DNA from 3 places in the Acidovorax sp. T1 genome. Region 2 is predicted to be linked to each of the others. Evidence: predicted binding sites of a transcription regulator. Region 2 holds the regulator's gene; each other region holds the start of a gene.

Region 1 (9,972 bases), 700 kb from region 2:
ACCGAAGAAGGCAAGGCCGCCGCCCGCGCGGTGGCCATTGACCTGATGGGCACGCTGCACGCGGCTTGCGGCGGCGACCTGAACCGCGTCCAGCGCATCGTGAAGGTAATGAGCCTCGTCAACTCCACCGGCGACTTCACCGAGCAACACCTGGTGACCAATGGCGCCAGCGAACTGCTGGGCCAGGTGTTTGGCGAGAAGGGCGTGCACGCACGCAGCGCCTTTGGCGTGGCACAGATTCCCATGGGTGCGTGCGTGGAAATCGAATTGATCGCCGAGCTGGCCTGAAAGCCGACCGGCACCCGCTTTTTAAAAAGTTTCCCAGTCGTCATCTCCACCCTGCGCCACGGCGGCCACACGGGGCGCTGGCACGGGTGCGGATGACTTGCGCGGCTGTGGGGCAGACGGCGCTGCTGCAGTGGGCTTGGTTCCAGCGCCCGCCAGCTGCTGTGCGGAAGGCTTGCTCACCACCACAGTGCGTTGCGCCCGGGCTGCGGTTCCAGCAACGCCGGCCACCGGCGCCGGCACGGCGCGGGCCATGGGGGCCTGCACGCCATAAGCGGCCGCGTTGACCTTGAACACCGACACCATCTGCGCCAGCTGCTCGGCCTGCTCGCGCAGGCTTTGCGCGGCAGAGGCACTTTCTTCGACCAGCGCGGCGTTTTGCTGCGTCATCTGATCCAGGTTGCCCACCGCCTGGTTGACCTGGGCAACACCCACACTTTGCTCGGTGGATGCGGCGGTGATCTCGCCAATCATGTCGGTCACGCGCTGGACGGACTGCACGATGTCGGCCATGGTGCCGCCGGCATCCGCCACGAGCCGGGAGCCGGTGTCCACCTTTTCCACCGAGGCATTGATCAGCTGCTTGATCTCCTTGGCGGCCTCGGCGCTGCGCTGCGCCAGGCTGCGCACTTCGCTGGCCACCACGGCAAAACCGCGCCCCTGCTCACCAGCGCGCGCGGCCTCCACTGCGGCATTGAGCGCCAAGATGTTGGTCTGGAAGGCAATGCCATCGATCACGCCGATGATGTCGGCGATTTTCTTGCTGCTGTGGTTGATCTCGTCCATGGTGGCGACCACTTGCGTCACCACCTCGCCGCCCCGGCGCGCCACGCCGGTGGCGCCCACGGCCAGGCTGCTGGCCTGCTGGGCGCTGCTGGCGCTTTGTTGGATGGTGCTGGTGAACTGCTCCATGGCGGCCGCGGTTTCCTGCAGGTTGCTCGACGTCTGCTCGGTGCGGGCAGACAGGTCGTGGTTACCGGTGGCGATTTCGGCGCTGGCCGTGGCAATGCTGTCGGTGCTTTGGCGCACCTGGTGCACCACACGGCCCAGGGCGTCGCTCATGGCGTATTGCGACCGCAGCAAGTCACCGAATTCATCGCCACGCGTGATGGTGGCCTGCATGCTCAGGTCGCCCGCGGCAATGCGGGCGGCGAGCTCATTGGCCTGGGCCAGGGGCTGCTGAATGCTGCGGATCAAAAAATAAGCCCCGCCAATGATGGCCAGCAGCAAGACGGCCACCGCCGTGGCGCCGATCTTCACGGTCAACATGCGAGAGGCGGCCATCTCAGCCAGGTTCGTTTGCGCTGTCTGCTGCTGCATTTGCACAAAGTCGCGCAATGTCTGCAGATAGGCGGTGACCGCAGGGTTGTAGGCTTGCTTGACCAGGGCCACCGCCTGCTCGGCCTGCCCATCGGCCTTGAGTTGACGGGCCTGCACCCGCAGGTCAGTCATGGTTTTTCGCGCCGCCGCAATCTTGGCCATCTGTGCCTTGTCCTGCTCCGACAAAGCCATGCCTTCCAGGGACTTCTGCACTTCGCTGATCTGCGCCGACGTGGCCGCGATGACGTCCTTGAACTCCAACTCCACCGCCGGATCGCTGCTGACGATCAGCGCCTGCGTGCGCGCAGCATTGGTCTCGGTCAGGCCCGCCCAGCGGATGGCCGAAGAGACCCGGGCCCCCATTTCCTTCGCCGCCGCGTCGGCCTGCACCTGCACCTTGGCGGAGCGGTACCCCGAAAAAACCACCACCGCGATCAGCATGACCACGATAAAGGCAACCGCCAGCCACAGCTTGTGGGCAATGCGAAGTTGGTTCAGCATCATTTGTCTCCCGTACTCAGATTGTTTGTCACCGATAGTGCGTGATATTTCATTTTTCTACAAATCCCGAGCATCCCCCAGGGACGCCCCACCTGCGCAGAGAATGCCGGCGAACGGCAGCGCGGATGCCGACACAGCAACTATTCGACGCGCGCCACGGATGACGGCTTGAACCCCAGGTCTGCGACCTTGCCCTTGCGGCCCCGGGCTGCACGGGCATTGTTGAGCGAGCGGATCTCCAGCGTTTCTTCGCGCGCCTTGCCGCCCCGGCCCACGCCCTCGATACGGATGCTGCGCGTGTAGGCGGCGGCACCCGCGAGCTGGTCCTTGGGCTCCAGGTCGATCAGCACCAGGCCGCGACCGCCGTTGGCCAGGGTCTTGAGCTCACTGATCTCGAACGTCAGGATGCGACCACCCGCCGAGGCACAGGCCACATGCGTGGCGGCAGGCAGCGGTTGCCCGCCGGTGCTGCCCGCCGCATGGGAAGGCGGGCACACGGTCTCGCCCTCGCCCAGGGTCAGGAAGGACTTGCCGCCCTTCTGGCGCGAGACCAGGTTGTCCACGCTGGCCAAAAAGCCATAGCCGCCCGAATTCGACAGCAGCAAGGTGGCGCTGGCCGGGCCCGCAAAGTAGTGCAGCAGCTGCGTGCCCGATTCCAGTTCGATCAAGGTGGTCACCGGCTGGCCGTCGCCGCGCCCGCCGGGCAGCAGCGCCACCGGCACCGAATAAACGCGGCCATTGCTGCCAAACGCGATGAGCTGGTCCACGGTGCGGCATTCAAACGTGGCATAGAGCCCATCGCCCGCCTTGAAGGCGAAGCTGGCCGCCTCGTGGCCGTGGCCGTTGCGGGCACGCACCCAGCCTTTTTGCGAAACCACCACCGTGACGGGCTCGTCCACCACCTTGACCTCGGCCACGGCCTTCTTTTCGGCCTGGATCAGCGTGCGGCGCGGGTCGGCAAAGGTCTTGGCGTCTGCCTCGATTTCCTTGACCATGGTGCGGCGCAGCGAGCCGGGGTTGTTCAGGATGTCTTCGAGCTTGCCCTGGCTTTCGCGCAGTTCTTTCAGTTCCTGCTCGATTTTGATGGCCTCCAACCGCGCCAATTGGCGCAGGCGGATTTCCAGAATGTCTTCGGCCTGCCGGTCGCTCAGCGCAAAGCGCGCAATCAGCGCCGCCTTGGGCTCGTCGGCCTGGCGGATGATGGCAATCACCTCGTCGATGTTGAGCAGCACGGTCTGCCGCCCTTCAAGGATGTGGATGCGATCGAGCACCTTGGCCAGGCGGTGCTGCGTGCGGCGCGTGATGGTGGTCTGGCGGAAGGCAATCCACTCTTCCAGCATCAGCCGCATGGATTTCTGCACCGGCTTGCCATCGAGCCCGACCATGGTGAGGTTGATGGGCGCGGACGTTTCCAGGCTGGTGTGCGCCAGCAGCGCGGTGATCAGCTCTTGTTGCGGCGTTTTGCCCGTCTTGGGCTCGAACACCAGGCGCACCGGGGCGTCTTTGCTGGATTCGTCGCGCACCACATCGAGCACGGCCAGCATGCTGGCCTTCAGTTGTGTCTGGTCCTGGCTCAACGCCTTTTTGCCGGCCTTGACCTTGGGGTTGGTGATTTCTTCGATTTCTTCGAGCACGCGCTGCGTGCTCACACCGGGCGGGAGCTCGTTGACCACCAGTTGCCACTGGCCGCGCGCCAGCTCTTCGATCTTCCAGCGCGCCCGCACCTTGAGGCTGCCACGGCCGGTGCGGTAGGCGTCGGCAATGTCGCCGGGGCTGCTGATGATCTGGCCGCCGCCGGGGTAGTCGGGCCCGGGCACCAGCGCGAGCAACTCCTCCTGGCTCAGCGACGGCGTCTTGATCAGCGCGATGCAGGCGTCGGCGATCTCGCGCAGGTTGTGGCTGGGGATTTCGGTGGCCAGGCCCACGGCAATGCCGCTGGCGCCATTGAGCAGCGCAAACGGCAGGCGCGCGGGCAGCTGGCGGGGCTCTTCGGTACTGCCGTCGTAGTTGGGCATGAAATCGACCGTGCCTTCGTCGATTTCGTCGAGCAGCAGGCTGGTGATGCGCGACAGGCGCGCCTCGGTGTAGCGCATGGCCGCAGCGCCGTCGCCGTCGCGGCTGCCGAAGTTGCCCTGGCCGTCGATCAGCGGGTAGCGCTGGGCAAAGTCTTGCGCCATGCGCACCAGCGCGTCGTAGGCCGACTGGTCACCGTGCGGGTGAAAGCGGCCCAGCACATCGCCCACCACGCGGGCGCTTTTGACGGGCTTGGCCGCCGTGCTGCGCGTGGGGCCGCTGTAGCCCAGGCCCATGCGGTCCATCGAATACAGAATGCGCCGCTGCACGGGCTTGAGGCCATCGCACACATCGGGCAGCGCGCGGCCCTTGACGACGGACAGCGCGTATTCCAGATAGGCGCGCTGGGCATAACCGGCCAGGTCCAGGGAGTCGCCGTCGTCGCCGGCGGTGGTGAAATCGAGAGTGGGTTGATCGCTCATTCGTTGGGGTTCGGTTCAGTCACGTTCTGGGGCAGTGCCCGAGAGTTCCATGCGCACGCGGCCGGGTGTGGCGCGCTGGGCCAGCGCTGATGCTGGCGGTTTGAGCTGGGCGTACAGGCCGAGCACGGTGCGCACATAGTTCTGGGTTTCCTTGTAGGCCGGAATCCGGTTGCCCGCCCGTTGCACCGCGCCCTCGCCCGCGTTGTAGGCGGCCAGGGCCAGGTCCAGGCGGCCGGGAAACAGATCGAGCAGATAGCGCAGATAGCGGGTGCCGGCAGACACATTCACCGCCGGGTCCACCAGCTTTTGCGCCACCGTCCGGCGGGCGTCCGCCGCCACGCCGAAGCGTCCTGCCGTGGCCGGCATCACCTGCATCAGGCCGATGGCCCCTTTGGGTGACACGGCGCTGGCGTCAAACCCCGACTCGGTGGCAATCAAGGCCTGCAGCAGTTCATAGTCCACCCCCTGGTGGCTGGCCGATGCGCGCAGGTGGTGCTTGACGCGCTTGTAGTCGGGCGAAATGTCAAAAAAAGCCAGCAAGCGCGCGCCGGCCACGGGCAGCGCCACCGGAGACGGCAGAGCCTGCTGCGAGGACTGCAACGCACCCTGCGCCCCATCGCGCGACGAATCAAACTGCGTGCCGCGAAAAAACAGCTGATAGCGCGCATCCGTCTGCTCTGCAGCGAAGTGGGTCACGCCGCGCTCGTCCACAAAAGCCCACAGGTCGGCATGCGCTGACTGCTGCGTTATCAATAGCAGCAGGGGCACAGCCAGCAAGCGCAAACGACCGAAAAGGCCTAAAAATCGAAGGATCGTGGACATGGCAGGCACCGGCAGTGGGTGGTCAGAATATCCGAGGTCAGATATCCACTTCCACCGCGTCGCCATGCAGCTCCATCAGCTCGCGGCGCGAAGCGGCCTCGCCCTTGCCCATGAGCTTGGTGATGAGCCCTTCGGTGGCGGCAAAGTCGGTGCCGCCCAGCTGCACGGGCAACAGGCGCCGGGTGTCGGGGTTGAGCGTGGTCTCCCACAGCTGCTCGGCGTTCATCTCGCCCAGGCCCTTGAAGCGGCTGATCTGGCATTTTTCGCGCGGCACGCCATCTTTCTCGCATTTGTCGAGGATGGCGGTGAGCTCGCCTTCGTCCAGCGCATACATCTTGGCCGCCGGCTTTTTGCCGCGCGCGGGCACGTCCACGCGAAACAGCGGCGGGCGCGCCACATAGATGTGGCCGGTCTCAATCAACTTGGGAAAGTGCCGGAAGAACAGTGTGAGCAGCAACACCTGGATGTGCGAGCCATCCACGTCGGCGTCACTCAAGATGCAGACCTTGCCATAGCGCAGGCCCGACAGGTCGGGCGAGTCATCAGGGCCGTGCGGGTCCACCCCCATGGCCACCGAGATGTCGTGGATTTCGTTGTTGGCAAACAGCCGGTCGCGGTCCACCTCCCAGGTGTTGAGCACCTTGCCGCGCAGTGGCAGCACGGCCTGGTTCTCCTTGTCGCGGCCCATCTTGGCGCTGCCGCCGGCCGAATCGCCCTCGACCAGAAACACTTCGTTGTAGGCAATATCGCGGCTCTCGCAATCGGTGAGCTTGCCTGGCAGCACGGCCACGCCCGAGCCCTTGCGCTTTTCGACCTTCTGGCCGGCCTTCTGGCGCGTCTGCGCGGCCTTGATGGCCAGCTCGGCCAGCTTCTTGCCGTATTCGACATGCTGGTTGAGCCAGAGCTCGAGCGCCGGGCGCACAAAGCCGCTCACCAGCCGCACCGCGTCGCGCGAGTTCAGGCGCTCCTTGATCTGGCCCTGGAACTGCGGGTCCAGCACCTTGGCTGAAAGAACATAGCTGGCCCGCGCAAACACGTCTTCGGGCATCAGCTTCACGCCCTTGGGCAACAGGCTGTGCAGCTCGATGAAGCTTTTGACGGCATTGAACAGGCCATCGCGCAGGCCGCTTTCGTGGGTGCCGCCGGCGCTGGTGGGGATCAGGTTGACATAGCTTTCGCGCACGGGCGGGCCGTCTTCGGTGAAGGCCACGCACCACGAGGCGCCCTCACCCTCGGCAAAGTTGTCGTTGCCACTGTCGGCAAAGCCATCGCCCTCGAACAGCGGGATCACCGGCTCGCCGTTGAGCGTCTGCTGCAGGTAGTCGCGCAGGCCGCCCTTGTATTGCCAGGTTTGCGTATCACGCGTCTTCTCGTTGACCAGCGAGACCTGCACGCCGGGCATCAGCACCGCCTTGCTGCGCAGCAGGTGGGTGAGCTCGCCCAGCGGCAAAGTGCTCGATTCAAAGTATTTGGCGTCGGGCCACACGCGCACCGTGGTGCCCTGCTTGCGCTCGCCCGCCTCCAGGGCGCGGGTGACCAGGGGCTCGACCACGTCACCACCAGAGAACACCAGGCGCGCCACTTGCCCTTCGCGGTGGCTGCTGGCCTCCAGGCGCGTGGCCAGCGCGTTGGTCACGCTCACGCCCACGCCATGCAGGCCGCCCGAGAAGCTGTAGGCGCCGCCCTTGCCTTTGTCGAACTTGCCGCCCGCGTGCAGGCGGGTGAAAACCAGCTCGATCACCGGCGCCTTTTCTTCGGGGTGCATGCCAAACGGAATGCCGCGCCCGTCGTCTTCGATGCCCACCGAGCCGTCGGCGTGCAGCGTGACCTTGATCTTTTTCCCGTAGCCGGCCAGCGCCTCGTCGGCGGCGTTGTCGAGCACTTCCTGGATGATGTGCAGGGGGTTGTCGGTGCGGGTGTACATGCCCGGGCGCTGCTTGACGGGCTCCAGGCCCTTGAGCACACGGATCGAACCCTCGGAATATTCGCTGGCGGACACAGAAGTCGGTTTGGCAGACATGGGGCGGATTGTAGTGCCGCAGCGCCGCAGGAACTGGATAAATACCCAGCCATCCTCCATGGCGCCATCCCGGGTCATGCAGGCGTCAGGCAACGGAGTGAAAGATTGGCTACATTTCCCGCATGCCTACGAACCCTCCCAAACTGTCGATGTTCCAGGTGCTGGCGTGCGGTGCCGCCATCGTGACGCTGTCCATGGGCATTCGCCATGGCTTCGGCCTGTGGCTGCAACCCATCACCCAGGAAATGGGCTGGACGCGGCAGTCGTTTGCCCTGGCGATTGCGATCCAGAACCTCTCGTGGGGAATCATCGGCATCTTTGCGGGCATGGCCGCAGACCGGTTTGGCGCCTTTCGCGTGCTGATGGGCGGGGCGGTACTGTATGGACTGGGCCTGGCCGGCATGGCGCTGTCGCCGACGCCCACCGTGTTTGCCCTCACCGCTGGCGTGCTGATCGGCGCGGCCCAGGCCGGCACCACCTATGCCGTGATCTACGGCGTGCTGGGCCGCCAGATTGCGCCCGAAAAGCGCTCGTGGGCCATGGGCGTGGCGGCGGCGGCCGGCTCGTTTGGCCAGTTCCTGATGGTGCCGGTGGAAGGCTGGCTGATTGCCGGGCTGGGCTGGCAGCAGGCGCTGCTGGCGCTGGCGCTGATGGTGCTGCTCATCATTCCACTGGCTTTTGGCCTGCGCGAGCCGGGGTTTCACGGATCGGCCCCTGCCCAGCGCGACCAGTCGATTGCGCAGGCGCTGGGTGAAGCGTTCCGCTACCCCAGCTTTCTGTTGCTGACGGCAGGGTATTTTGTCTGCGGCTTTCAGGTGGTGTTCATTGGCGTGCACTTGCCCAGCTACCTGCGCGACCACGGCCTTTCGCCCCAGGTGGCCAGCTATGCGCTGGCGCTGATCGGGCTGTTCAATGTGTTTGGCACCTACATTGCGGGCACGCTGGGCCAGCGCATCCCGAAGCGCAACATATTGGCCTTCATCTACTTTGCGCGGGCCGTGGTCATCACCGTTTTTCTGCTGGTGCCGCTGTCGCCGCTGTCGGTGTATGTGTTTTCGGCCGTAATGGGGGCGCTGTGGCTATCCACCGTGCCGCCCACCAATGCCACGATTGCGCAGATTTTTGGCGTGCAGCACCTGTCGATGCTGGGCGGCTTTGTCTTCTTCAGCCACCAGGTGGGCAGCTTCATGGGGGTGTGGCTGGGCGGCTATCTGTATGACCGCACCGGCAGCTACGATGTGGTGTGGTACATCGCGATCGGGCTCGGCATCTTTGCCGGGCTGGTGAATCTGCCCATCAAGGAAGCCCCCATCCAGCGCGCCACGCCGCAGCCCGCCTGACAGCCATCAACACCATTTTCGCAACGGCCATGCCCCCCCCCTCTGCGCGCTTCACATCCCGCCCTGCCCGGCTGCTGGGCTGGGTGGCCGCCGTGCTGATCTTGCTGGCGGTGTTTGCGCTGTACACGCAGTCAAGCTTCATGGTCATGCTGGCAGACCAGCTGTGGGCATGCTTCTGAGAAGTTCAAGCCTTTTTGGCCGTTAGCGCTTATACACAAAGCGCAAGCAGCTATTGTTTGTATAGCAACACACCCCATGCACGGCACTGAAGCCCCTTCCGACTGGGTTCGCCGCTGGTCACCCCTGGCACCACCGGGCAGCACGGTGCTGGATGTGGCCTGCGGCGCGGGCCGCCACCTGCGCTGGATGCACGAACACGGCCATCCCACCGTGGGCGTGGACCGCTCTACCGATGCCGTGGCGGCCTGCGCCGCCTGGGGCGACATCCACTGCGCCGACATTGAAGCAGGCCCCTGGCCTTTTGCTGGCCGCCAGTTTGGCGCAGTGATCGTCACCAACTACCTCTGGCGCCCGCTGCTGCCCACCTTGGTCAACAGCGTGGCCCCTGGCGGCGTGCTGATCTATGAAACCTTCGCCAGCGGCAACGAAACCGTGGGACGCCCCGCGCGCGCCGACTTTCTGCTGCAACCGGGCGAACTGCTCGCCGCCTGCGCGGGCCTGCGCACAGTGGCCTACGAAGACGGGTTTCTGGGGTCACCCGCACGTTTCGTGCAGCGCATTGCCGCCGTGCGCGAAACCCCGCACCCAAGCCAGCCCGTCCGATACCGCCTGGACCTTGCGGTCTAGTTAGAATGCCCTTTTACCGTTTTCACTTGCGGACATGACCTCTTCTTCCGTCCCCCTTACCGGCAGCATCGTCGCCCTTGTCACCCCCATGCACGAGGACGGTAGCGTGGACTACCCCACCCTGCGCAAACTGATCGACTGGCACATCGCCGAGGGCACCGACTGCATCGGCGTGGTGGGCACCACGGGCGAGTCGCCCACGGTCAATGTCGAGGAGCATTGCGAGATCATCCGCGTGGCCGTGGAACAGGCGGCCAAGCGCGTGCCCATCATGGCCGGCTGCGGCGCCAACTCCACCGCCGAGGCCATTGAACTCGCCAAGTTTGCCAAGAACGTGGGCGCCGACAGCCAGCTGCAGGTGGTGCCCTACTACAACAAGCCC
Region 2 (9,972 bases):
AGCGCTGCGAGTTCGCTCCGTATGGCGTTCAGGCGCTTGACCGCACCCGAGTAGTTGTTTTCGTGGTGGCTGGTGATCAGTCGGTTTGACAAGCCAGAGAGCTGATCCGGGTTCATAGTCAGGGGGCAGATTTGATAGTTCATGAGGGTCTCCTACAGATGCTTGGGATCAGGCGGTTGCAATAAACGGGTGAGCGACAAAGCCAATCAATGCGGCGGCCAAAACCACGACAGGCTCGGGCAGCTTCTTGAATCGCCACAGCACAGCGGCGGTAGCAAGGAACAACGCGGCAGTGGGCAGGTCAACGATGGAGCGCTGCCCCAGCACCACCACGGCTCCAGCGATAGCGCCCACAGCAGCCGCAGTCACGCCATCCACGAACGCGACCACGCCGGGGTGTTTCCCGTGCTTCTTGAAGTACGGTGCTGGGATCACGGTGAGCAGGTAGCAGGGCAGAAAGGTCGCAGCCGCAGCAACAACCGCGCCCCAAAATCCACTGGTCAGGAACCCGATAAACCCGGTGGTGATGACAACTGGTCCCGGGGTGATCATGGCCACGGCCACCGCGTCCACGAACTGGCGGTCCGTCAGCCATGCGTACTCCTTGACCACGCCGCCGTAAAGGAACGGCACGATGGCCAGGCCGCTGCCGAAGACGAAGGCGCCCGCATAGGTGAAGTACGCGGCAATCTGCCCCAGCTTGTGCCAATCGAGGTTCTCCAAGCTGAGTGCCCCGGCGATAGGGGCCACCCATGCCAAGCTGTGAAGCTGGCCGCCGGTGCGCTTCAAGGGACCACGCACGGCCCATACCAACAGACCCGCGCCCAGGAAAACCCAGATCACCTCGGACTGCGTGATGATGGTCACACCAGCGCTGACCAGGTAGATGGCCCACAGCAGTTTGTCCTTGCCAACGCTCTTTGTCGTGAGCTTGTAGGCGCTCAAGGCAATGATGCCGATGACGGAGGCGCCCACGCCGTAGAAGACCGCCTGCATCCACGAGATGCCGCCGTAGGCTTTGTAGGCAAACCCCAGGGCAACCACCATCAAAAAAGATGGAAGCACAAACGCCAGGCCAACCAGCGTTGCGCCCCACAAGCGGAAGTGGACGTACCCGAGGTAAATGGCCAACTGGGCTGCCAGTGGGCCCGGCATGAGTTGAGCCAGGGCCATCCCTTCCTTGTAGTCGGCATCCGAAATCCAGCCGTGTTGCTCCACCAGATCTCGGTACATGTAGCCGACCAGCGCCACCGGGCCGCCAAAGCCGAGCGTGCCCAAGCGCAGCATGTAGCGCACCAGTTGCCACAGTGTGTAGCCAGGGGCGGTTTCCGCGCTGGCATCGGGCGCAGCCGTTACGTTGAGATCGTTCATGCTTATTCCTTAATTTGAGAGGTGCTACGGCTTGCGGTTGGTAGAGAAATGGGCATGGAGCGAGTCCAGTACCCCACCCACATCGGTCAACAGTGCGTCGTCGTCCGGCCAGCGCTTGCGCGCACCGGTCAGTACGGCCTCGAAGCCGCTGGCCTCGGGCGTGGTCGTGCCACCCACGTCCAATGCATGCACCATGGATCCCAGACGCAAAAGACCACGGTCACCATCCAGGCCAAAGCTCGCCAGCAGTACCTCAAACGTCACTCGGTCGCCAACGTGCGAAAACATAGCTCCGTCGAAATCGAAACCCAGCGCATCGGAGGGGCAGTCGGCGGCGGAGTCCAGCCACAAAAAGCGCGCAGCGTGGTCAATAAAGCGTTGGATGAGCCAGGCGCTCGCCACGCGATCTACCCAGAGATGGCGACGAGTCGCCCAGAGTCGTCCCTGGTACTGCATCCGATTACGCCGGGCGATACGGCCGGCAGCGGCCTGGGGTTCACCGGGTGACTGCCTCGCTTCGACGGCATTGGTGAAGTCCCGCCATTGGGCCTCGGCACAGATGGAAGCCTCACCGGGAAAAAAGTCGATCTTGCGGATGGCTTCGTAGGTGCGCGCGCGCCGACGCTGCAGACGCTGAAGCTCGGCGGCAGGCAGCGCGGGAATAAGCTGGCGCGCTTGCGCCAACTCGTCCAGCCAGGGAGCGTAGTCGGCCGTTCGATCAAACAGCGCTTGGTAGGTGGCTTGCTCGGCCATGTCTTGGGCATGCACGCGCAGTAGCCAGGCTTGCCCGCCTTCCTGCTGGGCCTCATCGGCCAGCGTTTGCAACTGCGCAGCATGTTCCGCCTGTGCTGGCAGCAGGTAGGTGCCGTCGCGCAAGGCAGCGCAGCCTAGTGCCTTTACGGCACGCCAAATCCGCATGCGCGCCGTGGCGGCGGCAGATGGGAGGCTGACGACAAAGGCCAGCCAAGAGTCAGAGGTGAGAGACATGGCGGCAGCTTAGTGCGCCTTCACGAGTGCTGCAATAATGTAATGATCTCTACAAGTTCATGAACTTCTTGATGTCTGTTGCATAGAAGTACAGGCAGCTCGCGTCGTTGGACGCACGGTCTGTTGAGTGGCCGCTTCTCGACGCACGCATTCAGAGGGTGTACGAGCGGGAGGCCGGGTGCCATACCTGGCTTTGGGCCAACGATGTACCTCATCGCCGATAGGTGGCGGTGGATGATCGATCGTGGCTATATCGGTCGTTCTGCAAGTCGTTGTTTTTGGCCGATGGGCGAACGGGACTCACGCAAGCCACCGGTTCACAACTGACAGCTCGTCTCTAAACCACACTTTGAAAAGACTCCCAGGAGGGCAGACCACCTGACATCAGAAAACACCAATCCAGGGTTAACCCTAGTATCCTAATCGGGTAATCTGCACCGAAAGTGACATCACCCTCAACTGGCGGATGCCGGGGCAACTCTCGAGGGGCCAACGGAATAATCTGTGCACTGAGCGCCAACTCCGCTGAGCACCCAATAGCCTACTAAATTTATCTGGTATTTCCTTTTTTGCACGAAGTGAATGAAAGGGCGAAATGCAGGGGTAAGTTAAGTTGTTGATTTATATAGTGCATCTTTCCGATTTTGCAGACGGAAATGCAAAAGCACGAAATAGGGTTACTTCTCGGCGCGTTTTGCGGGGGCGCGTTTCGAGGCCATTTCCCCCTTCAAAAGCACGCTTGCATACCGGGCCACGCTGAAGCTCATGGTGCCCCGAAAGTTGATGTGCCCGAAGTGGACGGGGCCGATTCGGCGCAAGATGCTGTCGTCAATGCGCTGCCCGCTGGACTTCAGACGATCCACGGTTTCCTGCAGTTTCATCGTGTTCCAGCCGATCACGACGTTCGTCAAGAGCGCATGTGATCCCGAAATCGACTTGAGTTCATCGCGGCGGCGGCCTCTTTCGGCGGTGATTCGGCCGTAGTAGATGGCCCGCTGAAGGAGGTGCACCGACTCACCGCGGTTGAGCAAAGTGTGGATTTCCCGCCGGAAGACGTCGTTGGTGAAAAAGTCGCACAGGAACACCGATCGCAGTAGGCGGCCGTACTGGTCCAGGCAGCGGCGGACGTCGTCCCCAGCAGCTGCGCTCCCGTGGCGGGTCAACGCCCAAGCGACGCTTACGCGACCAGACTTGATTGAGGCAATGAGGCGCATGGTCTGATCCCAGCCTTCCCGCATGGCTTTTTCGGTGATGGCCGGTATGGCGACTCTCTCAAGTGCCTCCGACACCTTGATCGAGCGGGGCGTCCATATCTTGCGGTCGGGCAGCCCCGCCAATTGGGGACACAAGTCGAACTTCAGCAGCTTGGCCACGCTCATGCCGGAGTAGGTGTAGCCGTGGGTGTCCACCGCCAAAAGGTCGACCTTGATGCGGTCTTCGCTGGTCGAGTTGTAGGCTTCGATCCCATGCACTGCGGGCGCGTCCTGGCGCGTCAACAACACGATGGGTTGGTCAAAGATGACCGGGTAGCTACCCAGGATATGGGTGTAGATGCCCGCCGCCGCAGTCTTGCGACGGGGATCGGTGCGGGCAATGGACAGGTGGCGAGTTGCGTCGAGCGCCATCATGTCCGAGGAGGCCTTCTTCCCATCGCTCCACAGCTTGACGATCGGAAACCGCTGCTGGAATGACACCACGCTGTCGTTGGCTGAGCGCAGCCGGCCAGGCGCCTCCAGCATACGCATGGCGGCCGACACGCGACTGACGGGCACGCCGGGAATCATGGCTGCTGCCGCCTTGGCGTCGATCTCTGTGCCGTGCGCGAGCAATCCTGCATACAGCGCAATGAGTTCATCGGCGTCTTCCGGCTGGCGGCCCAGCAGCATGGTGCTGATTTGGGTCCGACTGTCGATCTCCAAAATGACGTCCGGTAGCTGGGTTGCGCCAATCAAGTCGCTCAGGCGTTGGTTCGTGTGTCGAAGCTCCGGGTCCTCCTCAGCTGCGCGTATCGCCGGTATACGCACGCACCCGTGTTCATCGATCTCAAGCAGGCCTTCTTCAAGCCCGATCTCCACATCGGCAAGGCCGGCACGCAGTAGCTCGTACTGGAGGTCAAGCGCTTTGCGCGGATCCAATTCCAGACCGTAGGCTTCGCAGAGAGCGATCTTGTCGCGTTCCCACTCGTCCTGGGGGATAAGCAAGCTCGCCTTGCTCTGATAGGTTGCGCTGTGGTTCACATACAGACTTCCGCCCCGCAGACCTTTGCTGATGCGCATCAAAGCGCAACCTTCGAAGGCTCTGAGGGCGGCCTTTCGATCCGGCACCTGAAGCAGTGGGCGCCATTTTGGTTCGACCAACGAAATGTCGAAGTCAACCGGCAGTTCCTTGGCGCCTGCAGCGCGAAGTGCCTGCAATGCCGAAACCAGCTTACCGTCGGCGTGCTCGGGATCTCCCCGCAGGTCCAGGCAGTTCATGCCATCAAGGACCGTGCGAACGCGTGCGCTCTGCTCGGTCAAGGTTTCCCTGACAACCTCAGCATGGCTGACGGGCGGACGGCCCAGCATGTCATCGGCCAGCGCCGTGATGGCTGCCAGCCGTTCATGGGCATCGCGCGCGCTGTCCGCAGCAATGTCCCGCATCGATTCAATGGAATGGCGGTACTCGATTGCGCGCTGTGCCTGTTTGGCCTGGACGCGTTTGGTGCCTGAGCGGACGATGTCGTTGGTGTGCCGGTTGTTCCGAAAAATCGCCTCGTCACTAAGCTCGCCGAGCAGGTGTTTGAGAAAGCACACGATCTCGATCGAGCGGGTACCCTCGATGCGGCGGGCGGTTTCGGAGGGCGGCCGATTGACCACGGCCTGGGCGAACGCATGGATGCGCCCAATCGAGAGCCCTTGCAGGTCCCACAGGTGCACGCCCAGTGTTTTGAGAGCATCAATGCGTGAGTTCACCCCTTTGAGGCCCTTCACCCCATGTTTGCCGGCCGATTGCTTCAACCACTCCAGCAACGAGATGCCAGGAGTCGGACTCTCTTCGTGCATGACCTTGAGCACCGCGCGAAGTCGTACTGGAGTGACCGCTGCTCGAATTGTTGCCAGGGCCAGGTTCTCGACAACCTGAAACGCAGATCGGGCCAGGTCGAGCACCACACGCTGGCCTGGCAGGACGATCCTGTTGTCGAAGAGCCATTCCTGCGCGCAGGCGAGGAGGTCATCGACGGAGGAGGCGTCGATCGCCTGCTGGGACAAGGCTGCCTGTAAGCGTGCCTCGGCGTTGGAGTCGTAGGTAGAGAAGAGGAGTTGTTCTCGAACCCAAGCCCTATGGTTGCTGATGGTCCGGTCGGCATTCGAGTACAGCGACTTGAGGGAGGCAATCGCGGTCGAGTGGATGCCCAGTTGCTCGCACAGCATTGTCAACATCGCACTCGGCATCTTGAGCGCGGCATCGGCATTCCTGCCAGTCAGCGCGAGGAACGACAGCTGCACGGCCAGTCCCAGGTGGTAGCGCTTCGCGTAGCCACTGTTCCTGATCTCCCTGATCAACTCGTCCGGTAGACGGCAGTGCAGCTGCACGTCATCCGCATTCATGCCAGACGGCAGCTTTTCGTAGCCTACGAATCTGTATCGGTAGCTCGACATCAGCGTTCTCCTTCGCTCCGGGGAACACTATAAATCGCAGCTAAGTTGTTGTCGCCAGAGGCTTATTTGGAGATGGATTCCGAAATTGCACGGAAACCGAGACTACCCCGATCAGGGCGTCGGGCTCAATCAATTCGGCGCGCGAGGTGTTGACCAGCAGCGCGGTGGGTTTCATGCACGAAAGATCTTCCAGTGAAATCATGCCTCGGGTCTCGTCATTGAGCCGCAGGTGAAGAGACAGTACATCGCATTGCGAGAAGAACTCTTCCCGGTTGGTGGCAGCCTGGTATCCATCGGCCAGTGCCTGGGCGCGGGAGGCCTCACGACCCCAGACGCGCACGCTCATGCCAAATGCGCGGCCGTAACCCGCCACCAGTTGCCCGATGCGGCCGTAGCCCCAAATGCCCAGTGTTTTTCCCCGCAACACGCTTCCGAGGCAGAAGTTTGGTGGCATGGAAGCCGCCTTCAGGCCGGACTGTTGCCAGGCGCCGTGCTTGAGGTTGGCGATGTATTGCGGCAGTCGCCGCATGGCGGCCATCACCAGTGCCCAGGTAAGTTCGGCCGGGGCCACTGGCGAACCCACTCCCTCGGCCACCGCAATGCCGCGTTCGGTGCAGGCGGTCACATCAATGTGGCTTCCGATCTTGCCGGTTTGGGCAATCAGTTTTAGCCGGGGCAGCTTTTCAACCAGCTGGCGCGTGATCTGGGTGCGTTCACGCACCAGCACGATGATGTCTGCATCCTTCAGGCGCACAGCCAGTTGCCCCTGACCTTTCACCGTGTTGGTGTACACCTTTGCCGAATAGGGGTCGAGCCGGCTCGCGCAATGGAGTTTGCGCACCGCATCCTGATAGTCATCCAGAATCACAATGTTCATCCCGCCATTGTGCCTTGGCGAGAGCTGGGCGGCGACTGCGCAGCTCTGACGGCCTTGAGCAGAATGCAACGCTTTGTGGCACCTGTGGCACCACAGCCAGGGGCGCAGCCATCAATGGCGCCATGTCTCGCATGCCGTCATTCGCTCCAGCTCTGCGCAGACATCGGCCATGCGGCCCGAGATGACCATGCGCCCGACCTCTGTGCGTGATGTCGCATGCAGAACGCGCACCGGGCGCCGGGCGCTATGGCGGCTGCCAGTGGCCGGCCCGCTGAAGCCGGAAGGTGCACTTTGCACGCGACCAGCAGCGTGGCGGTGGGTGCCGGCAGCCAAGGCCGGTGGTTGGAAATGTGGCCTCGATGTCGCGGCGGTGCTGGGCACCGCGCAAGATGAAAGCCCTTCGGGGGCGCTGCCGGCGATGCGGGCCGCAGGCACAGCACTGCGCGAATCATCCGTGTATCGCCCGGGTTGCAGCCAGTGCACCAAGGCGTGAAGGGGTTGGGAAAAGGCAGAAAGAGCGAACAAGGCAAGTCCCATGTGAAAACTCCGTGTATCAGGGGTTGAGCACAGGCAGGATTGCAACGCGATGCGCACTCTCAGGGCTGGAAAACCGTTACCGATTTGCCAAACGCCCGCCACCTGAGGTGCGCAACTGAGATCGCAATTACATGAGGATGGTGTTTCGGATCAAGCCCACTGCCAGGCCTTCGATCTCGAACGGCTCGCCCGGTTGGACAACGATCACGGGGTAATCGGGGTTCTCGGGAAGCAACTCGATGGTGCCGGCTGTTCGGCGCAGACGTTTGACGGTGACATCATCACCTAGCCTTGCCACGACGATTTGGCCGTTACGCGCTTCGCGTGTGGATTGCACGGCGAGCAGATCGCCGTCCATGATGCCGGCGTCGCGCATGGACATGCCGCGCACCTTGAGCAGGTAGTCGGGCTTGTGTTGAAACAGGCTGTTTTCCACGCTGTAGGTCTGGTCCACGTGTTCCTGCGCGAGAATGGGCGAGCCAGCCGCCACGCGACCGATCAAGGGCAAGACCAGTTGCGACAACCCTGGCATGGGCAGACTGAACTGGGTGCCGCGCGCTGCATTAATGGAGCGCACTGTGTCGCTGCGCAGGCGGATGCCGCGGGATGTACCGCTGACCAGTTCGATAACGCCTTTGCGCGCAAGGGCTTGCAGGTGTTCTTCGGCCGCGTTGGCTGATTTGAAGCCCAGTTCCGCGGCGATTTCAGCCCGTGTCGGTGGCGCACCCGTGCGGGAAATGGCCATCTGGATCAGGTCCAGGATTTGTTGCTGGCGTGCAGTGAGCTTGGGGTTGTCGAGCATGGCATTTCCAGTGTGTGTCACCAGGGTGGCGGGTAACCGTGTATTTACTGTGTATTAATCCAGTAGCTGTATTTTTCACCAGTTTTTCAAAGGATGCAAGTGAGCGCGCAAAAAATTGTCGTATTGGGAACGGGTGGAACCATCGCTGGCAAGGCTGCAACGCAGGGAGACAACATTGGCTACACCGCCGCGCAAGTGGGCGTGGAGCAGTTGTTGCACGCTGTGCCCGGCTTGCAGGCGGTAGCCCGTGGCGGTCTGGTGGCTGAGCAGATCGCGCAGTTGGACAGCAAGGACATGGAGTTCAGTGTGTGGCGCTCGCTTGCGCAGCGTTGTGCCAGAGCGCTCGCTGATCCCCTGGTGCGCGGACTGGTCATCACCCATGGCACCGATACGCTGGAAGAGACTGCCTGGTTTTTGCACTCGGTGCTGGATGCCCACAAGCCCGTGGTGCTGACCTGTGCGATGCGCCCTGCAACGGCTTTGACGCCCGATGGTCCGCAAAACCTGCTCGACGCCGTCGCCGTGGCGATGACAGCGGGGGCGCGGGGCGTTGTGGTGGTGGCTGCCGGCGTGGTGCACGGCGCACAGCGTGTCCAGAAAGTGCACCCCTATCGGGTGGATGCATTCAGCTCCGGTGATGCCGGACCGTTGGGCTGGGTGGAGGAGGGAGCGGTGCGTTTGGCACAAAATTGGCCTTTAGCGCAAGCAGGGCAAGCGCAATGCGCTATTGAAAATATAGTGAATTGCGCGCAATGGCCGCGCGTCGAGGTGGTCATGAGCTATGCGGGTGCCACGGGAGCTCTGGTGGACTCGCTGGTGCGCGATGGTGTGCAGGGCATCGTGGTGGCCGCAACGGGCAATGGCACGATTCACCAGGCCCTCGAATCGGCACTGCTGCGCGCGCAGGCGGCTGGTGTGAAAGTGGTGCGTGCCACGCGCTGCCCGGAGGGTCAGGTGCTGCCCAAGCCCGGCGATGCTCTACGGGACTCCCGGGGCCTGTCTGCGGTGAAGGCACGCATTGCGCTGATGCTGGAGCTGCTGCCTTGATTAAACGGTGGCCGAGTGGTAGTGGTGGGCGGCCACGGGCCGTTGCTGGCCCATGCCGCCACGCTTAGCTGGACAGGGCCTGTAGTGCGCGCGCAGTGATCTCCTCGACGCTGCCCGTGCCGCTGATGGCGCGGTACTTGGGGGCTGCGCCAGGCTCGGTCTTGGCCCAGTTGCTGTAGTAGTCCACCAGGGGGCGCGTCTGGTCGCTGTACACCTGCAGGCGCTTCTTGACGGTTTCTTCCTTGTCGTCTTCGCGCTGGATCAGTTCTTCGCCCGTCACATCGTCCTTGCCTTCCACCTTGGGCGGGTTGAACTTGACGTGGTAGGTGCGGCCGCTGGCGGGGTGCGAGCGGCGGCCGCTCATGCGTTCGATGATGGCGTCGAACGGCACGTCGATTTCGAGCACATAGTCGAGCTTGACGCCCGCGTCCTTCATGGCATCGGCCTGGGGGATGGTGCGGGGGAAGCCGTCAAACAGGAAGCCGTTGGCACAGTCGGGCTGTGTGATGCGTTCCTTGACGAGGCCGATGATGATGTCATCGCTGACCAGGGCACCCGAATCCATCACGGCCTTGGCCTGCAGGCCCAGCGGCGTGCCGGCCTTGACAGCTGCGCGCAGCATGTCGCCGGTGGAAATTTGCGGGATGCCGTATTTCTGGCAGATGAACGTGGCTTGCGTGCCCTTTCCGGCACCGGGGGCGCCCAACAGAATC
Region 3 (9,972 bases), 1.9 Mb from region 2:
CGTTTTGCCACCGAAGAAGCCGCCCAGCGGGCACTGGCCACGCTGGGCAACCAGGGCGTGCGCACCGCCAAGGTGGTGGTGGAGCGCGCCGAGGCCCAGGGTTTCACGCTGCACCTGCCGGCCGTGAACGACGCGCTGCGCGCCCAGCTCGATGCCCTGCGCCCCGCCTTGGCGGGCAAGCCGCTGCGCGCCTGCGACTGAGAGGCTGAGCCCGGGGCGGAAAGGCGGGCATGCCGAATTTCCGAAGGACGTGGGGGCCTGGGGTTACTCCAGCGCAATCGCCCGTGTCTCGCCATGCCGCATGAGCCAGACGCGGTCCTGTGGCAGGCTGCGCTGCGCCAGGGCAGCAGCCAGGTCGCGCGGAGGGTGGTCAAACGCCTCCTGCGTCAGCATGAATGTGCCCCAGTGCACGCCCATGGCCTGCCGGGCCTCCACATCCAGCATCAGCTGCACGGCGTCCCCGGGGTTCACATGCATGGGTTTCATGAAATCGCGTGGCAGGTAGGCTCCGATGGGCAGGGCCAGAAAATCCACCGCCCCCAGGCGCTGGCGGATGGCCTTGAAATCGTCGCTGTAGCCCGTGTCGCCCGGGAACAGAAAGCGCCAGGGGCTGCCCGCATCGGGGCGCGTCCATTCGAGCAGGTAGCCGCCCCAGAGCGAGGCGTTGGTGTCCCACGGTGTGCGGCGGCTCCAGTGCTGTGACGGTGTGAAATGCACGCGCACCCCGGGGGCGATGTCGGTGTGCTCCCACCAGTTCAGCTCGGTCACGGGGCCCATGCCCCGTTGGGTGAACCAGTCGCCCAGCCCCTGGGGCACCACAAAACGGGGCGACTGGCCCGCGTCGTGCAGGCGGCGCAAGGTGCCGTAGCACAGGTGGTCGTAGTGGTTGTGCGAGATCAGCACCACGTCAATGGGCGGCAGCTCTTCGGGCGCCAGGGGCGCGGGCACGCGGCGGGGTGCGCCAAAACGGCCCAGAGGGCCTGCAAAGCCGCACAGGGTGGGGTCCATCAGCACGTTCAGGCCCGCCACCTGCAGCAGGATGGACACATGGCCCAGCCAGGTGACCACCGGCGCCTGCGGGCGCTGCGCCAGGCGCGCGTGGTCCACGGGCATGCTCCATTGCCTGGCAAACGCCTCGTAGCCGCCAGCGGGCGCCGCGAGCGGCTTGAAGTCGCCGCGCAGCGAGCGCCAGACCATTTCATACCAGGGGAAGTTGCCAATCACCACGGCTGGGTGGGTGTTGGCAAAGCGGCGGGGCGGTGGAGTCGTCATCGTGGTGCAGCATCAGTCCAATGGGGCCGCATGATGCCGGATGCAAAGGCACTGTGGCGGGCGCGCAGGGCATTGTCCCTGTGGCGCACCCGCCTTGCAGCCACCCGCGTCAGCGGCCCGCCACCCCGTCGCGCGCCGCAAAACGCACGCTAAAGCGTGCGCCCGTCGGATGCTGGCCGGGGCGCGCATCTTCCAGCGTCACTTCGGCCCCATGCTGGCGCGCAATTTCCATCACGATGGGCAGCCCCAGGCCCGAGCCGTCGGCCTCGCTGCCCAGCGCCCGGTAAAAGGGCCGAAAGACCAGCTCGCGCTCGGCCTCGGGCACGCCGGGGCCCGAGTCTTCCACCTGCAGCATCAGCACATGGCCAAAGGTGTCGGCCAGCACGCGGGCGGTGACCACGCCGGGCTTGTCGGGCGTGGAGGGCGTGTAGTTGATGGCGTTGTCCACCAGGTTGCGCACCAGCTCCTTGAGCAAGGTGGGGTTGCCGTCCATCCACACACCGGGGGCGTCCGGCTGGGCGCCGTCGTAGCCCAGGTCGATTTGCTTGTCGAGCGCGCGCGGCACCGAGTCGCGCACCACCTCGATGGTGAGCTTGGCCAGGTCGCAGGGCTGGCGCGCAATGCCCACGCCGCTGCCTTCGGCGCGCGCCAGCGCCAGCAGCTGGTTGACGGTGTGCGTGGCGCGGATGCTGGAGCGGCCAATTTGCTGCAGCGAGCGCTTGAGCTCTTCGGTGCTGGTGCCTTCGCGCTGGGCCAGGTCGGCCTGCATGCGCAGGCCGGCCAGCGGCGTCTTGAGCTGGTGCGCCGCATCGGCCAGAAAGCGCTTTTGCGTGGCCAGCGAATCGCCCAGGCGCCTGAGCAGGTCATTCACCGACGACACCAGCGGCGCCACCTCCAGCGGCACGGTGCGGTCGTCCAGCGGCGAAAGGTCGTCGGGGCTGCGCTCGCGGATGCGCTGCTCCAGCTGGTTCAGCGGCTGGATGCCGCGCGCCAGCGCCATCCACACCAGGAGCACGGCCAGCGGCAGGATGACAAACTGCGGCAGCATCACGCCCTTGATGATTTCAGTGGCCAGCACGCTGCGCTTTTCACGCGTTTCGGCCACCTGCACCAGGGCCAGCGGCGCCTCGGGCAGCGGCAGGCGCACCCAGATGGAGGCCACGCGAATCTCCACGCCGCGCAGCTCGGCATCGCGCAGGCGCACCTCGCCCGGCGCGGGGCGCTCGTCGTCTTCGGGGGGCGGCAAATCGCGTTCGCCCGACAGGAACTTGCGCCCCGGACCCATCACCTGGTAGTACACGATGTCCGAGTCGTCGGCGCGCAGGATTTCGCTGGCGGGCTGAGGCAGGTTGAACTGCACCTTGCTGTGCTGCACCGTCACCAGCTGCGCCAGCGCATGGGCGTTGTATTCGAGCGCGCGGTCAAACGGCTTGTTGGCCAGGCCCTGCGCCACCAGCCAGGTCAGCGCCAGGCTCACGGGCCACAGCAGCAGCAGCGGGGTGAGCATCCAGTCCAGGATTTCGCCGAACAGGGAGCGCTGCTCGCGCTGGAAGATTTTCAAGTTTTCAAGCCTTTTTGGCTTCTAGCGCTTATGAATAAAGCGCTAGAAGCTATCATTTTTGCATTACCTATCCAAAGGGTACATCGGCCCCACGCGCGTAAAACTGGCGCGACCCACGCCAATGCACCCGTAGAACTGGCTTCGCCAGGCCGCCGGGTGCGTCCCCCCTTTGGGGGGAAGGCGCGAAGCGACTCAGGGGGGCCTCCTATCCAGGAATCTTCTCCAGGCAGTAACCCAGCCCGCGCACCGTGGCGATGCGGATCGGGCCCTTCTCTATCTTCTTGCGCAGGCGGTGGATGTACACCTCGATGGCGTTGTTGCTCACCTCTTCGCCCCACTCGCACAGGCGCTCGACCAGCTGCTCCTTGCTGACCAGCCGGCCGGCGCGCTGCAGCAGCACTTCCAAGAGGCCCAGCTCGCGCGCCGAGAGCTCGACCATCTTGCCGTCGATGGTGGCCACGCGGCCGGCCTGGTCGTACACCAGCGGGCCGTGCTTGATGGCGCTGCTGGTGCCGCCCATGCCGCGGCGCACCAGGGCGCGCACGCGGGCTTCGAGCTCTTGCAGGCTGAAGGGCTTGGCCATGTAGTCGTCGGCGCCAAAGTCCAGGCCCTTCACCCGCTCGTCCACGCTGTCGGCGGCGGTGAGAATGAGCACCGGCAGGGCCGAGCCCCGGCTGCGCAGTTTTTTGAGCACTTCCAGCCCGTGCATCCTGGGCAGGCCCAGGTCCAGGATGAGCAGGTCGAACTCGTTGTTGGTCATGAGCGCCGCGTCGGCCTCGCTGCCGCTGGCCACATGGTCCACCACGGCGCCCGATGCGCGCAGTGTGCGCAACAGGCCATCGGCCAGCACCTGGTCGTCTTCGGCAATGAGGATGCGCATGCGGGTGTCTCCTGGTGGGTGGCTGTGCGGTCTGGCGCCGCGCCTGTGCCACGATTTTAGGCGTCGCAGCGCCGCGGCGGGAGCCGGCCGTTCGCGGGCTTGCACCCGCCACGCCGCCGCAGCCTTCAGCGCGGGTCGGTGGCCAGCAGCTTGTGCACCAGCGCCGCGAGGTCGGCCTGCAGGCGGGCCATGCCTTGGGGGTGCTGGGCCAGCGTGGTTTCGTCCATGTAGAGCTTGCGGTTGATCTCGACCTGGATGCTGTGGCGCTGCTGCGCCGGGTTGCTGTGGCGGCGCACCAGCTCCACGCCCTTGTAGGGGTGGTTGTATTCCACGCTGTAGCCGCAGCCGCGCAGGTGTTCGCAGATCAGCGCTGACAGCGCCGGGCTGGCGGTGCTGCCATCGCGGTCGCCGACCACGAAGTCGGCATGCACCATGCCCGGAAACTCGGTGGCATGGCTGGCAGCGACGGCGGGCATCGAATGGCAGTTGATGTGGATGCTGTAGCCATGGCGCGCATGGGCCGCGTCAATGGCCTGCGCCACCGCAGCGTGGTAGGGGCGCCAGCAGCGGTCAACGCGCGCACGCACCTCGGCCACGGAGAGCAGGCGGTTGTAGATGGGCTCGCCTTCGTCGGTGAACTTCCAGATCAGGCCCTTGCCCAGGCGCACCTTGCTCAGCACCTTGGGGTCGGTCGAGATGGGGTCGGTCCACACGCCATCGAGCAGCGTGGTGTCAAGCTCGGTGGTGTCGCGGTTGGCATCGAGGTAGATGCGCGGGAAATGCGCCTCGACCCAGGCCACGCCCAGCGCGGGGGCAAAGGCGTAGATCTTTTCGACATGCGTGTCCTCGGCGCGCCGCAGTGTGGCCAGGTCGAGGGCGGCGCCAAAGTCGGCGGGGTAGTGGGTGCCGCTGTGCGGCGAGTCGAGCACCAGCGGGGTGGTGCCGGACTGGTGCGACACCATGCTGACAGAGGGCGCGGCAACGCCGGGCGTGCCGGTAACACCGGGCAGGGCTTGCTGGAAGCGGTGGTTGATCAGTTTCAAGGCTGCATGCATAGGCAAAGTGTGCGCAATTTGGGGCGGCTGGCCTAGCCGCCCGGATCCGAAAGACCTTGTGGTTATCCCTGAGTCTTTCCGGCTATGGCCGACGGGCCCGCAGGCCCGCCCTGGGTTCAATCGAGACTGACCTTGGCGAAGGCCGCCACGCCCTTCATTTTGTCGATTTCGCGGGCGATCTGGGCCGTGAATGCCTTGGGCGTCGTGCCCGAGGGGTACAAGCCCTGCCCGGCCAGCCGCTCGCGCACGGCGGGTTCCTGCAGGGCCTGGGCCACGGCCTGCTGGATGCGATCCACCGCCGCAGTCGGCGTGCCGGCAGGTGCCACCAGGCCAAACCACGACGGATCGTTGTTGGCGGCATGGCCCAGTTCGCCATAGGTGGGCACATCGGGCAGCACGTCCAGCCGCTGAGGCCACGAAACGGCCAGCGCCTTGACCTTGCCCGACTTGATGTGCGGCAGCGACGAAGCCACCTGGTCAAAGTACACCGCGACTTGTCCCGCCAGTACATCGTTGATGGCGGGGCCTGCACCACGGTAGGGGATGTGCACCATCGAGGTGCCTGTGCTGCTTTTAAACAGCTCGCCCCACATGTGGCCGATGGTGCCGTTGCCCGGCGTGGCATACGAGACCTTGCCGGGGTTGGCCTTGAGGTATTTGACCAGGTCGGCAAAGTCCTTGACGGGCAGCACCTTGGGGTTGATCACGATGACGCCCGGCGCCTTGACGATCTCCGTCACGCCCACGAAATCCTTGGTGGGGTTGTAGGGCAGCTTGCTGTACACGGCGGGGTTCACGCCGTGGGTGGACAGCGTGGCCACGCCAATGGTCAGGCCGTCTGCCGGGGCGCGGGCCACTTCAGCCATGCCGATGGAACCGCCTGCGCCGCCACGGTTTTCCAGCACCACAGGCTGTTTGAGGATGCGTGCCAAGGCGTCTTGCAACGTGCGCGCCGTGATGTCGGTAGCGCCCCCCGGCGGGAAGGGCACGATCATGCGCAATGGCTTGCCTTCTTGGGCAAAAGACATTCCAGGCGCGAAAGATACAGCAGCCAATGAGGCAAGCAGTTGACGGCGTTGCATAGAGTAGTTCTCCTGTGAGATGCACTGAGGTTATCGAAAGGAATGCCACCTACCAAGCAATGGATATGCCTGATAACATTCCAATTCGGAATGTTTTGAGTACACCCCACCATGTCGCTGCGCCGCCTGGCCCCTCCACTGCACCTGCTGCGCGCGTTCTCCACCGTGGCGCGATTCGGTGGTGTTTCACGCGCTGCCGAAGCGCTGCACCTTACGCAAAGCGCCGTGAGCAAACAGATCAAGGACCTGGAAACCTGGGTGGCGGTGCCACTGTTCGAGCGCACCCGCAAGCGCCTGGCACTCACCCCTGCCGGTGAACGCTACGAGAAGGCCGTGCAGGCCGTGCTGCTGCAGCTGGAAGCTGCCACGCTGGAGCTCATCACCAGCGACGACGGCGGCGGCGCACTGCACCTGTCGAGCCTGCCCACCTTTGGCGCCAAATGGCTCATTCCGCGGCTGCCGCAGTTTCAGCAGCAGCATCCGCAGGTCACGTTGCATTTCGTGCCGTATGTGCACAGCTACAACTTCGAGCGGCCTGAACTTGACTGCGCCATCCTCTTCGGTGACGGCCACTGGCCCGGCGCCCACGCCCACTACATCACGGGCAATGATGTGGCGCTGATCGCCCCGCGCACCAGGGTGGCCGACTGGCCTATTTACACCCCGCGCGACGTGGCGCGCCACACGCTGCTGCGCCATGTGACCGTGCCCGAGGCCTGGCTGCGCTGGAGCGAAACGCACGGCGTGCAGGGCGGCATCGACCCGTTGGCTGGCCCGCAGTTCGATCAGTTCCAGACCATGATCCGTGCCGTGATGGCGGGCATGGGCCTGGCGCTGGTGCCGCGCTGCCTGGTTCAAGACGAGATCACTGCAGGCCTGGTGCGCGAGCCCCTGGCCGATGCCCCCCAGTGCGGCGGCTACCAAAGCGATGTGGGTTACTGGTTTTGCTACCCCGAAGGGCGCACGCAGCTGCATGCGCTGCAGTGCTTTCGGCAATGGCTGCTGGTTTGCGCGGAGCCCGTGGACGTTATTGACACAGGGGCGGTGCTTCAATCGCCGGCGGCCCCGGCATAGGCCTCCAGCCCAATGGCCACCACCGTAGCCACGTCCTGCCCCACCTCTTCGCGAAACTCTGTCTCTGCCTGCTCCACCGCGTCGCGAAACGCCTGCAGCCAGGCCAGGCCCGTGGGCGTGAAGCACACGCGCCGCGCCCGCGCATCCAGCGGGTCGGCAGTGCGCGTGACCAGGCCCCAGGCCTCGCACTGGTCCACCAGGTGGGCCATGGCCTGCTTGGTCATGCCGGCGCGCTGGGCCAGGTCGGTCAGGCGGTCGCCTTGCAGCGCCAAATGGCGGGTGATGTGCACATGCGCGGCCGTCACCTGGTCGCGCGCCGCCAGGTTGGACAGCGCCAGCGGCACCTCGACATTGCGCGCCATGAGCTGCAGCACCCGGGCGTCGAAGCGCCGCAGCGCGCTGCCCATGAGGCGCCCGAGGTGGGTTTGCCGCCAGCGGTCGTCCGGCGCCGCAGGCGGGGTGAGAGTGGTTGTGATGGGGGCGGAATTAGCCATGCCAAATTGTCAGGCAAACTGACTAAAAATTGCTTTATGCGAACTGAATTGCTCGCATAAACTACTGTTCAAACATCCAGCCTGTGATTAACCGCAGAGCGATGCCTGCATCCAACCTGTTGTTTTTCAAGGAGTTTCTCATGGACGTCGCAGTCAAAGGCACCAACCCCGCATTGCCCGTGAACACCGAAAAGGCCAAGGCCCTGGCCGCCGCGCTCGCCCAGATCGAGAAGCAATTTGGCAAGGGCACCATCATGCGCCTGGGCGAAGGCGAGGTGATCGAGGACATCCAGGTCGTCTCCACTGGCTCGCTGGGCCTCGATATCGCGCTGGGTGTAGGTGGCCTGCCGCGCGGCCGTGTGGTTGAAATTTATGGCCCGGAATCCTCGGGCAAGACCACGCTCACGCTGCAGGTGATTGCCGAGATGCAAAAGCAGGGCGGCACCTGCGCGTTCGTCGATGCCGAGCACGCGCTCGATGTGCAATACGCCCAGAAGCTCGGCGTGCAGCTGTCCGATTTGCTCATCAGCCAGCCCGACACCGGCGAGCAGGCGCTCGAAATCGTGGACAGCCTGGTGCGCTCGGGCGCGGTGGACCTGATCGTCATCGACTCGGTGGCTGCCCTCACCCCCAAGGCCGAAATCGAAGGCGAAATGGGCGACAGCCTGCCCGGCCTGCAGGCCCGCCTGATGAGCCAGGCGCTGCGCAAGCTGACCTCCACCATCAAGAAGACCAACTGCATGGTCATCTTCATCAACCAGATCCGCATGAAGATCGGCGTGATGTTCGGCAGCCCTGAAACGACGACCGGCGGCAATGCGCTCAAGTTCTACGCCTCGGTGCGCCTGGATATCCGCCGCACCGGCACCATCAAGAAGGGCGACGAAGCCATCGGCAACGAAACCAAGGTCAAGGTGGTCAAGAACAAGGTGAGCCCGCCCTTCAAGACGGCCGAGTTCGACATTTTGTTTGGTGAAGGCATCAGCCGCGAGGGCGAGATCATCGACATGGGCGTGAACGCCAAGATCGTCGAGAAGGCCGGCGCCTGGTATGCCTACAACGGCGAAAAAATCGGCCAGGGCCGCGACAACGCCCGCGAGTTCCTGCGCGAAAACCCCGACCTGGCCCGCGAGATCGAAAACAAGGTGCGCGACAGCCTGGGCATCGCCCTGCTGCCCGCCGCGCTGGAAGCCGCGCCCGCCGGCAAGCCCGCCAAAGCCGAGAAGGAAGACAAGTAAGGCAGCAGCGGGCGCCGGTTGGGCTCGCTGCACTTTTTGGGTGAAATCAGCCGCTAGCGCTTATCCAATAAGCGCTAGAAGCTATCAATAACGCAGCAACATCGCCATGGGCTTTGGCACCCTCTCCCTCAAGGGCCGCGCACTGCGGCTTTTGGCCCAGCGCGAACATTCGCGCGCCGAGCTGGCCACCAAGCTGGCGCGCCATCTGCAAGAGGGCGACGACCTGAACGCCGTGCTCGACGACCTGCAGGCCAAGGATTTCATCAACGCCCACCGCGTGGCCGAATCGCTGGTGCACCGCCGCGCCGCCCGGCTGGGCACGCAGCGCCTGGTGCAAGAGCTGCGCAGCAAGGGGCTGGACGACGATCTGGTGCGCGCCACGGCCGAGCGCCTGCGCGCCACCGAGCTCGAACGCGCCCAGGCCGTCTGGCGGCAACGCTTTGGCAGCGTGGCCACCGATGTGCAAGAGCGGGCGCGGCAGATGCGCTTTCTGGCCGCGCGCGGGTTTGCGGGGGACGTGGTGCGCCGTGTGGTGCGCGACGGCAGCCCTGGTGATGCGTCCGAGTAAGGGCCCTGCGGGCAGGGGTAGGCGTCCAAGGCCTGCATCACCGATCGTTTCGAGCCAAACAGGCCCCCAGCGCTTTGCTCCATTGCGCCAGTAGCTACCAATCTAGTGTAGTGTTTGATTCTTAATGAAACTTAATTGAGCAACCACGCTCCAATGCTCTACTACGGTTTGCATTGGAGTGAAAAATTGCGAGTTGCCCCGACGATTGTGTTGACGGATGAAGAGGAAAGCGAGCTGAGCCGGCTGGCGCGCTCCAAGCGCACCAGCGTCAGATTGGCCCAGCGCGCCCAGATCGTGCTGCTGGCCGCGCAGGGGCTGCAAAACAAGGATATTGCCGAGCAGCTTGGCATTGGGCGCGTGCAGGTGGCGCGCTGGCGTGAACGCTACCTGCAATTGGGGCTGCAAGGTATCGAGCGCGACTTGCCGCGCGGCGCACCGCCGGTGAAGGTGGATGTGGCCAAGCTTGTGAAGCTAACCACACAGACCAAGCCCGAGGCGGCCACGCACTGGAGCACGCGCACGATGGCCGCTGAGTTGGGCGTCAGCGCCAGCACCGTGATGCGCCATTGGCAGGCCCACGGTCTCAAGCCTCACATCGTGCGCGGCTTCAAGGTCTCGCGCGATCCGCAGTTCGTGCAAAAGCTCGAAGACATCGTGGGGCTTTACATGTCGCCGCCCGAGCATGCGCTGGTGCTGTGCTGCGACGAAAAGAGCCAGGTGCAGGCGCTGGACCGAACGCAGCCCGGGC

What was found. Region 2 encodes LexA, which represses DNA repair genes until DNA is damaged. Its sites were predicted from a motif close to ACTGTATNNNNATACAGT; they were not measured.
Region 1: a site for LexA is predicted at 7,476-7,493, ahead of CCX87_RS05950 (DNA topoisomerase IV subunit B). Genes of this name have one in related genera too.
Region 3: a site for LexA is predicted at 7,482-7,499, ahead of recA (recombinase RecA). Genes of this name have one in related genera too.

The regions. Positions count from the first base shown of each region.
Region 1 covers NZ_CP021648.1:1,231,042-1,241,013, reverse strand. Annotated here, with positions in the region: gene CCX87_RS05970 (RidA family protein) at 1-288, shown strand, start outside; gene CCX87_RS05965 (methyl-accepting chemotaxis protein) at 310-2,106, opposite strand; gene parC (DNA topoisomerase IV subunit A) at 2,247-4,601, opposite strand; gene CCX87_RS05955 (lytic transglycosylase domain-containing protein) at 4,617-5,423, opposite strand; gene CCX87_RS05950 (DNA topoisomerase IV subunit B) at 5,461-7,443, opposite strand; gene CCX87_RS05945 (MFS transporter) at 7,566-8,783, shown strand; gene CCX87_RS21070 (hypothetical protein) at 8,813-8,962, shown strand; gene CCX87_RS05940 (class I SAM-dependent methyltransferase) at 9,039-9,590, shown strand; gene dapA (4-hydroxy-tetrahydrodipicolinate synthase) at 9,625-9,972, shown strand, end outside.
Region 2 covers NZ_CP021648.1:1,929,548-1,939,519, forward strand. Annotated here, with positions in the region: gene CCX87_RS09045 (Fe-Mn family superoxide dismutase) at 1-143, opposite strand, end outside; gene CCX87_RS09050 (chromate transporter) at 169-1,371, opposite strand; gene CCX87_RS09055 (chromate resistance protein ChrB domain-containing protein) at 1,396-2,358, opposite strand; gene CCX87_RS09060 (Tn3 family transposase) at 3,036-5,996, opposite strand; partial or broken gene CCX87_RS09065 (D-2-hydroxyacid dehydrogenase family protein) at 6,094-6,873, opposite strand; gene lexA (transcriptional repressor LexA) at 7,538-8,212, opposite strand; gene CCX87_RS09080 (asparaginase) at 8,306-9,259, shown strand; gene adk (adenylate kinase) at 9,324-9,972, opposite strand, start outside.
Region 3 covers NZ_CP021648.1:3,852,443-3,862,414, reverse strand. Annotated here, with positions in the region: gene CCX87_RS17955 (sporulation protein) at 1-201, shown strand, start outside; gene CCX87_RS17950 (MBL fold metallo-hydrolase) at 265-1,272, opposite strand; gene CCX87_RS17945 (sensor histidine kinase) at 1,382-2,833, opposite strand; gene CCX87_RS17940 (response regulator) at 3,039-3,713, opposite strand; gene CCX87_RS17935 (N-formylglutamate amidohydrolase) at 3,839-4,768, opposite strand; gene CCX87_RS17930 (tripartite tricarboxylate transporter substrate binding protein BugE) at 4,885-5,850, opposite strand; gene CCX87_RS17925 (LysR substrate-binding domain-containing protein) at 5,962-6,924, shown strand; gene CCX87_RS17920 (MarR family winged helix-turn-helix transcriptional regulator) at 6,900-7,418, opposite strand; gene recA (recombinase RecA) at 7,559-8,656, shown strand; gene recX (recombination regulator RecX) at 8,763-9,224, shown strand; gene CCX87_RS17905 (IS630 family transposase) at 9,411-9,972, shown strand, end outside.